DNA from 2 places in the Cellulomonas sp. P4_D11 genome. Region 1 is predicted to be linked to the other one. Evidence: predicted binding sites of a transcription regulator. Region 1 holds the regulator's gene; the other holds the start of a gene.
What was found. The regulator HspR, encoded in region 1, represses chaperone genes until heat shock. The targets are predictions, from matches to a motif close to AAGTTGAGTCNNNNNGACTCAACTT.
Positions count from the first base shown of each region.

Region 2: a site for HspR is predicted at 2,721-2,745, ahead of clpB (ATP-dependent chaperone ClpB). Genes of this name have one in related genera too.

Region 1 is NZ_JBFUIK010000005.1:7,061-11,470, reverse strand. It holds gene grpE (nucleotide exchange factor GrpE) at 1-291, shown strand, start outside; gene AC1DT4_RS04430 (DnaJ C-terminal domain-containing protein) at 373-1,344, shown strand; gene AC1DT4_RS04425 (heat shock protein transcriptional repressor HspR) at 1,404-1,769, shown strand; gene AC1DT4_RS04420 (LPXTG cell wall anchor domain-containing protein) at 1,858-2,865, opposite strand; gene AC1DT4_RS04415 (aminotransferase class V-fold PLP-dependent enzyme) at 3,134-4,300, shown strand; gene AC1DT4_RS04410 (SAV_915 family protein) at 4,374-4,410, shown strand, end outside.
Region 2 is NZ_JBFUIK010000006.1:103,352-107,761, reverse strand. It holds gene AC1DT4_RS05865 (hypothetical protein) at 1-804, shown strand, start outside; gene AC1DT4_RS05860 (hypothetical protein) at 854-1,726, opposite strand; gene AC1DT4_RS05855 (alpha/beta hydrolase) at 1,723-2,667, opposite strand; gene clpB (ATP-dependent chaperone ClpB) at 2,792-4,410, shown strand, end outside.

The DNA of each region.
Region 1 (4,410 bases):
GCGCTGATCCCGGTGCTGGACGACATCGAGCTGGCCCGCCAGCACGGTGACCTCACCGGGCCGTTCGTGTCCATCGCGGAGAAGCTCGAGGCGACCCTCGGTCGCTTCGGGGTGGTCCGCTACGGCGAGGCCGGCGAGGCGTTCGACCCCGCGGTGCACGAGGCGCTCATGCACTCGCACTCCGCGGACGTCACCGAGTCGACCGTGCAGATGGTGCTGCAGCCCGGCTACCGCACCCCCGACCGGGTCCTTCGGGCCGCCCGCGTCGCGGTCGTGGACCCCGAGGCGTAAGAACCGCAGTAGCGTCCGAGCAGATGGGGGCCAGAACCTCCATCTGCTCGGACGCTGCACAGACATCAAGGAAGGAGCGGCGTGACCGGTCAGGACTGGCTCGAGAAGGACTTCTACTCGGTCCTCGGCGTCCCCAAGGACGCTGACGCCGCGACCATCAAGAAGGCGTACCGCAAGCTCGCGCGCCAGATGCACCCGGACCACAACCCGGGCGACGCGAAGGCCGAGGCCAAGTTCAAGGACGTCGGCGAGGCCTACGCGGTCCTCTCCGATGCCGAGCAGCGCGGTCAGTACGACCAGCTGCGCGCCATGGCCGGCGGCCCGCGCTTCACGTCGGGCGGCCGCGGCGGCACCGCCGGGTTCGAGGACGTGTTCGGCGGCATGTTCGGCGGCCAGCAGGGCGGCGGTCGCGTCCGGTACAGCAACGCCCCCGGCGGGGCGGCCGGGTTCGAGGACATCCTCGGCGGCCTGTTCGGCAACGGCGGCGCGGGCGGGTTCGCGCCCGGCCCCCAGCAGGGTGTCGACCTCGCGACGAGCGCGACCCTGCCCTTCCGCCAGGCGGTCGAGGGCTCGACGGTCTCCCTGAGCGTCGAGGGCCGGACCGTGAACGCCCGCATCCCCGCCGGCGTGCGCGACGGCCAGAAGATCCGCCTGCGCGGCAAGGGTCGGCCCGGCGAGCGCGGCGGACCGGCGGGCGACCTCGTCATCACCGTCCGCGTGACCCCGCACCCCGTGTTCTCGCTCGACGGCGACAACCTGCGGATCACGGTCCCCGTCGCGTTCGACGAGGCCGCGCTGGGCGCGACGATCGAGGTGCCGACGCTCGACGGGTCCACCGTCCGCGTCCGCGTGCCCGAGGGCACCCCGTCGGGCCGTGCCCTGCGCGTCAAGGGCAAGGGCGTCCCCGGCACCAAGGGCGACCTGCTCATCACCGTCCAGGTCGTCGTCCCGCAGCGGCTCAACACCGCGGCCCGCGAGGCGGTCCAGGCGTTCGGCATCGCGACCTCCGGTGAGGACGTGCGCGCCGGCCTGCTCGACGCGGCGAAGACGTAGCCGTGGCCACCGAGGACGCCAAGGTCTACGTCATCTCGGTCGCCGCCGAGCTGGCGGGCATGCACCCCCAGACCCTGCGCCAGTACGACCGGCTCGGCCTGGTCAGCCCCAGCCGGGCGAGCGGCCGTGGGCGGCGCTACTCGCTGCGCGACATCGCGACGCTGCGCGAGGTCCAGCGCCTCTCGCAGGACGAGGGCGTCAACCTGGCCGGCATCAAGCGGATCCTCGAGCTCGAGGCGGAGCTCGACGGCCTGCGCCGGCAGATCGAGTACCTCCGCGCGTTCGTCGAGCCGGGCCGCCGCGTCTTCACGGCCGACCCGACGGGCGCCGTCGAGGCGGTCAGCCGCACCGCGAGCCGCAGCCGGCGCCCGACCACCACGGCGGACCGCGCCGCGATCGTCCTCTGGCGCCCGACCTCCCGCTGAGGTCACCACCGAACGACACGAGGCCGCCCGGCCCGCGCTCCGAGAAGGAACGCGGGCCGGGCGGCCTCAGTCGTGCTGGGCGCGACGGTCAGGCGCGGCGGCGACGGGCGAGCAGGACGCCACCGATCCCCGCGAGGACGAGCGCGCCGGCCAGGGCGGCCGTCGGCCCGTTCTGCGAGCCGGTGACCGCGAGCTCCGCCCCCGCCTGGGCAGAGGCGGCAGGCGACGGGGTCGTACCGGCGGGTGCCGGGGTCGTCGGGGTCGCGGAGGGCGCGGCCGCTGCGACGAACGGCGTCACGAGCGAGCTGTCCGTCACGTCGATGCGCCAGTCGCCGTCGGGGTCGACGAGGCCGGTCGAGTCGGTGTACGCACCGGCGCGGGCACGCACGAACGGCACGAACTCGGTGCTGTCGTCGCCCGGGAGCGTGCCCGAGTACGTGGGCGGCACGTCGACCGATCCGAAGGCCGTCACCACGTCGCCGTCGGCGTCGAGCGGGACGACGGTGCCCGTCCAGGTGCCGTCGGCCGCGATCGTGACCGTGTACCGCTCGGTGGAGATCTGGTCCATGGCGGTGCCGTCGGCGCTGTCGAGCGGCAGCACGCAGTGCTCACCGGGCCCGAAGACGAAGTTGCCGGCGACGAAGAACTTGTCGTTGCTGCAGAAGGCCATGCCGCCGACGCCGGAGCCGGCGCCCTGGTTGTCCTGGCCCCAGATGACCGGGTCCTGGTCGTGCGCGGGGCTGGCGAGCGCCGTGCCCTGGACGGGGGTCTCGTTCGCGACGACCCGCAGGAAGCCCACGGCGTACAGGTTCGCCTGCGAGTCCTGAGGATCCTTCCAGTGGGCGGCGTTCGGGTTCGCGGCGATCGTCGTCGTGAACGTCACGGTCTCGCCCGCGGCGAGGTCCGACACCGAGAAGCCGAGGTCCGCGTCGTACGCGAAGTACGCCGGGCGGGTCGTGCCGTCGGTCGCCGACGCGCGGTGGCCGCTGGCGACCCCGTCGTAGCCGGTCGCGGCCGCGGCCGCAGGGCCGGCGAGGGCGAACGTCAGGGGGACTGCGGCGACTGCGCCGAGCGTGAGGGCGAGGGAGCGCCGCATGGGGGAGCCTTTCGGAGGCATGGTTTTGGACAAGCGTCCAACTTCAGCGTCCATGGAAACACCCGACAGCCGGAGCTCCGACCGAACCTCCCTGCCCGGTGCCCGCGGGTGTCCGATCCCTCCGGGGACCTCCCGACTCGGACCGCGCGGACGTGACCGATCTCACGTCCGGTCCGGCCGTGCCGTCGCGTGGTGCCGCCGCCGGGGCAACCACTTCCTGCTAGGTGGCCATGGGGGCGACGCGGGTGGCTGCCTAGACTCGGCGGTCGTGACGATCGACCTCGAACGCGCCCGCCGCGACACGCCCGGCATCGACCACGTGGCGCACCTCAACAACGCCGGTGGCGCCCTGCGACCGAGCGTCGTGACCGACACCGTCGTCGCGCACCTGCGCCGCGAGGCGGAGATCGGTCCGTACGAGGCGGAGGCCGAGTCGGAGGACCGCGTGTCCGCCGTGTACGACTCCGTGGCCGCGCTCGTCGGCGCGCACCGCGACGAGATCGCCCTGGTGCAGAGCGCCACGGCCGCCTGGAACGTCGCGTTCTCGGCGATCCCGGTGACCCGTGGTCAGCGCATCCTCACGGCCCGGACCGAGTACATCAGCAACGCGATCGGCCTGCTCCAGGCGTGCGAGCGCTCGGGGGCGACCCTCGAGGTGATCGAGGACGACGAGCACGGCCAGGTCGACCTCGACCAGCTCGAGCGGCGGCTCGACGACGACGTCGCGCTCGTCGCCCTGACGCACGTCCCGACCGGCGGCGGCGTGGTCAACCCGGCCGCGGAGGTCGGCGCCCTCACCCGGAAGGCCGGCGTCCCGTTCCTGCTCGACGCGTGCCAGTCCGTCGGCCAGCTCGACGTCGACGTCGAGGAGCTGGGGTGCGACCTGCTCGCCGCCACCGGCCGCAAGTTCCTGCGCGGCCCGCGCGGCACCGGCTTCCTCTATGCGAGCCGCGGGATCGTCGACAGCCTGGTCCCGCCCGTGCTCGGCCTGGGCGCGGCCCGCTGGACGTCCGCGAGCACGTACGAGGTCGTGCCCGGCGCCCTGCGGTTCGAGACCTGGGAGCGGTCGATCGCCGACAACCTCGGCCTCGGCGCCGCGGCCGACTACGCGCTGTCGTTCGGGCTGCCCGCCATCGAGGAGCGCGTCACCGGCCTCGCGGCGCGCCTGCGCGCGGAGCTCGCGGAGCTGCCGGGCGTGACGGTGCGTGACAAGGGCGAGCGCCGGTCAGGCATCGTCACGTTCACGGTCGAGGGGCAGCCCGCCGACGAGGTCCGCGCCCGCGTCGCGGCCGCGGGCGTGAACGTCAGCGTCACGCGCGTCTCGTCCGCCCAGCTCGACTTCGGGGCGCGCGGCCTGACCGAGGTGGTCCGTGCGTCACCGCACTACTACACGTCGGACGAGGAGCTGGATCGCCTCCTCGCCGCCATGCGGTGAGTCGCGCCGAGCGCGGCATGCTCCGGTAGGTTCGCTGGACGAACCCCGCCCGTCCGACCGCACAGGAGCAGCCGTGCGCGCGATCCCGAAGGACTACCCGCCGATCGTCT
Region 2 (4,410 bases), on a different contig from region 1:
GCCGTGAGCATGGACTTCTCCAAGGTCGACGACGACACCGTCGCCGCCGCCGGCATCAACCTCACGCTCTTCGAGGGCACGACCTGGAAGGGCAACCTCGTCTTCGAGCCGCTCTTCGACAAGTGGTGGATCAGCAAGCCGATCGCCGGCCTGCCCGCGGGCCCGAACCCGGGCTACCAGAAGGCGTACGGCACGCTCGACGAGATCATCGCGGCCTACGGCACCGCCGGCACGGACCTCAACGTCCGGGCCGTCGGCTACTCGCTGGGCTCCGGCGCGGTGGGCGACGAGGTCATCCACTCGATCACCGCCGGCTGCACCACCTTCACGTTCGACCTGGCACCCGTCGCGGCCACCCCGACGCCCACGGTGACGCCGTCGGTCGCGGCCACGGTTCCGCCGAAGTCGTCCGACGACCTGACCGCGCCGCTCGAGGGCAAGATCACGGTGTCCGGCAACCTGGTTCCCGGCGGCACGATCACGGTGACGGCCCCTGGCCACGCCGGTGAGACCGTCGACGGGGCCGTCTACTCCGCCCCGCGCCTGCTCGGCACCACGGCGCTCTCGGCGCAGGCGACCGCGACCTTCGTCCTCCCGGCCGACCTGCCCACCGGGCAGCACCGGGTCGCGCTCTACGCCGCGAACGGCACCGTCATCGGCTGGGCCACGATCACGGTCGGCGCCCAGCTGGCCGCGACCGGTGTCAACGCCACGGCGCTCGCGCTCGGCGGCTCGGTGGCACTGCTCGCGGGCTCGGGCCTGCTCGTGCTCGCGCGTCGTCGGACGGCGTCGGCGCGGGCCTGACCGTTGTGACGGACGCCGGCGGGGCCTCGGCCACGCCGGCGTCCGTGCGTCAGACCGGGTGCCAGGCGGTCGAGTCGTCGCGCCCGCGCACCAGCCGGCCCAGAGCGCCCTCGTCCTGCGCGCACGCCCGGCCGATCACGCACGCGAGCCCCAGGGCGAAGCTCAGCGCGAACAGCCACCCGATGTAGGCGAACACGAGGCCCAGCACGCCGAACTGGCGGGTCCCCGAGAGCAGCACGATGGGCAGGTAGACCTGGCCCGCCAGGCTGAGCAGGCCGAGCAGGAGCGCGGACACGCCACCGGTGAACGCGAGGACGCGGACCGGGATCTGGGCGTGCAGCAGCGCCCAGGGGATGTAGGTCCAGACGACCGCCCACACGACGACCCGGACGATGAAGTCCCAGAGAGCGGGTAGGGGGACCCCCTCGGTGGCCTCGCGTGTGACCTCGATCAGGCCGATGGCCAGGACCACGGCCAGCACGGTGGTCAGCCAGCGCCATGCCGACCGCAGCCCGGGCCGCCTGACCTGCCAGATCTTGGCGTACATGCGCTCGAGGGCTCGGGAGTAGGAGGTCGCGCCGATCAGGGCGACCAGGAGGCCGAGGATCCCGACGGTGCCCCCCAGGGTCGCGCTGGTGCTCACGCTGCCGGCAAGGGCCTCGCGTGTCTCCTCGGTGAGGCCGAGGGTGTCCGCCATGAACGAGCCGAACCCGTCCTGGTTGGGGCGGAGGGCCGCCATCACGATCATCATGGGCACGATGGACACGAACGCCTGGGCGGCGAGCGTCATGGCGCGGTCGAACGGCTCGATCGCGACGAAGCCCGTGTAGCCACGCTCGACGAGGCCGCCGAGCGGGGTGAGCCGGAGCCGGGCCGCGATCCGGAGCCCGCGCAGGCGCCAGCGCGCGACCCTGCCCGTCACGGCAGCCGGGCGTCGAGGAACCTCAGCACCTCGGCGACGTACGTGTCGCGGGCGGGCAGCGGCGACAGGGCGAGGTCGTGGGCGCCGCCCGGAACCTCGACGAAGGTCACGTCCGGTCCCAGCTTCGGCGCCAGGCGCTTCATGTCCGCCACGTCGAGCACCGAGTCGGTCGTCAGGAGGGCGTCGTGCCAGGCGTCGTCGGAGCCCGAGGCGTCGGACGCCAGCAGCAGGACCGGGACGTCGATGGCGAGTCCCGCGGCCACCCGAGCGTGCCCACGACGAATCGTCCGCGCGAAGCTGGCCCGGGCCGGGAAGCCGTCGACCGGCTTCCACGCGAGGTCGTACGACCACTCGCCGCCGGTGTCCTCGTGCAGCGCGCGCCCGTAGAACGGCGCGATCTTGCCGACCACGAGGTTCGGGGCGACCTTGCCCACGCCGTCCAGCACGGCCGTGAAGACCGTGCGCTCGAACCAGGAACCGTTCAGGTCCAGCCACGGGCTGTTCAGCACGAGCGCGTCGATGAGCCCCTCGCCGCGGCGGGAGTCGGCCCAGAGCGACGTCACCAGCCCGCCCATCGAGTGGCCGAGCAGGACGATCTCGTCGTGGTCCTGCCTGATCACGCGGATCGCAGCGTCGATCTCCTCGGCGAACGCGCCCAGGTCCGTGACGTGGTTGGCCGGGCGGCCCTCGCGGATGGACCGGCCGAAGTCGCGCAGGTCGAGGGCGTAGACGTCGTAGCCGTGTGCCGCGAGGGCGTCGCCGAAGGCGGTGTGGAAGAAGTAGTCGACGAACCCGTGCACGTACAGCAGGGCCCGCCGGCTGGGGGAGCCGACGCGGTGGACCAGGGTGGCGACCGGGTCCGGGGTGCCGCCGTCCGGCCGCAGCGGCAGGGTCCGGGAGGTCCAGCCGGGGCCCAGCACGTCCGGGACGTCGTCGCTCATGGCGTGATCGTGCCACGGGCGCGGCGCCCCGGTGCGGTGAACCGAGCCGAACAGAGTTGAGCGGAATAGACTCAACTCTGACGGTCGTTGCGATGAGCAGACACGACACCACACAGGAGGTCTTGTGGACGCCAAGTTCACCACCCGCTCCCAGGAGGCCCTGGGCGACGCCATCCAGCAGGCATCGGCCGCCGGCAACCCGCAGCTCGAGCCCGCGCACCTGCTGAACGCCCTGCTCCAGCAGGAGGGCGGCGTGGCCAACGGGCTGCTCGACGCCGTCGGCACCGACCGCACCGCGCTCGGCCGCGCCGTCCGCGGCATGCTCGTCAACCTGCCCGCCAGCAGCGGCTCCACCGTCGCCCAGCCGTCGGCGTCGCGGGCGACGTCGACCGCGCTCGAGGCCGCCTCCTCCGAGGCGCGCTCCCTCGGCGACGACTACATCTCCACCGAGCACCTGCTGCTCGGCCTGGCCACTGGACAGTCCGGCGTGGCCGACGCACTGCGCGCCCAGGGTGCGTCCCGCGAGGCGCTCGCGGCCGCCCTGCCGACGGTGCGGGGCTCCGCGCGCGTCACGACGCCCAACCCCGAGGGCACGTACAAGGCGCTCGAGCAGTACGGCCTCGACCTGACGCAGCGGGCGCGCGAGGGCAAGCTCGACCCCGTCATCGGTCGCGACGCCGAGATCCGCCGCGTGGTGCAGGTCCTGTCGCGGCGCACCAAGAACAACCCCGTGCTCATCGGCGAGCCCGGCGTCGGCAAGACGGCTGTCGTGGAGGGCCTGGCGCAGCGCATCGTCGCCGGCGACGTGCCCGAGTCGCTCCGCGGCAAGAAGCTGGTCGCGCTCGACCTGGCCGCGATGGTGGCCGGAGCCAAGTACCGCGGCGAGTTCGAGGAGCGCCTGAAGGCCGTGCTGGCCGAGATCACCGGCTCGAACGGCGAGGTCGTGACCTTCATCGACGAGCTGCACACGGTCGTCGGCGCGGGCGCCGGCGGCGAGGGCGCCATGGACGCGGGCAACATGCTCAAGCCCATGCTGGCCCGCGGCGAGCTGCGACTCGTCGGTGCGACCACGCTCGACGAGTACCGCGAGCGCATCGAGAAGGACCCTGCGCTCGAGCGCCGGTTCCAGCAGGTGTTCGTCGGCGAGCCGTCCGTGGAGGACACCGTCGCCATCCTGCGCGGGCTCAAGGAGCGGTACGAGGCGCACCACAAGGTGACCATCGCCGACTCCGCGCTCGTCGCCGCGGCGACCCTGTCCGACCGCTACATCACGGGCCGTCAGCTGCCCGACAAGGCCATCGACCTGGTCGACGAGGCCGCGTCCCGGCTGCGCATGGAGCTCGACTCGTCGCCCGTCGAGATCGACGAGCTGCAGCGTGCCGTCACGCGCCTCGAGATGGAGGAGGTCGTGCTCTCCGAGTCCGACGACCCCGCGTCGAAGGACCGCCTGGAGCGCCTGCGCAAGGACCTGGCCGACCGGCGCGAGGACCTCGCGTCGCTCACCGCGCGGTGGGAGAAGGAGAAGGCCGGGCACAACCTCGTCGGCGACCTCAAGGCCCGGCTCGACGCGCTGCGCAGCGACGCCGAGCGGCTGCAGCGCGAGGGTGACCTCGAGAAGGCCGCGCGCATCCTGTACGGCGAGATCCCCACGCTGCAGGAGCAGATCTCGGCCGCGGAGGCCGACGAGGAGGCGGTCGACACGGCCCCCGACGGGCCGCCGATGATCGCGGACAAGGTGGGTCC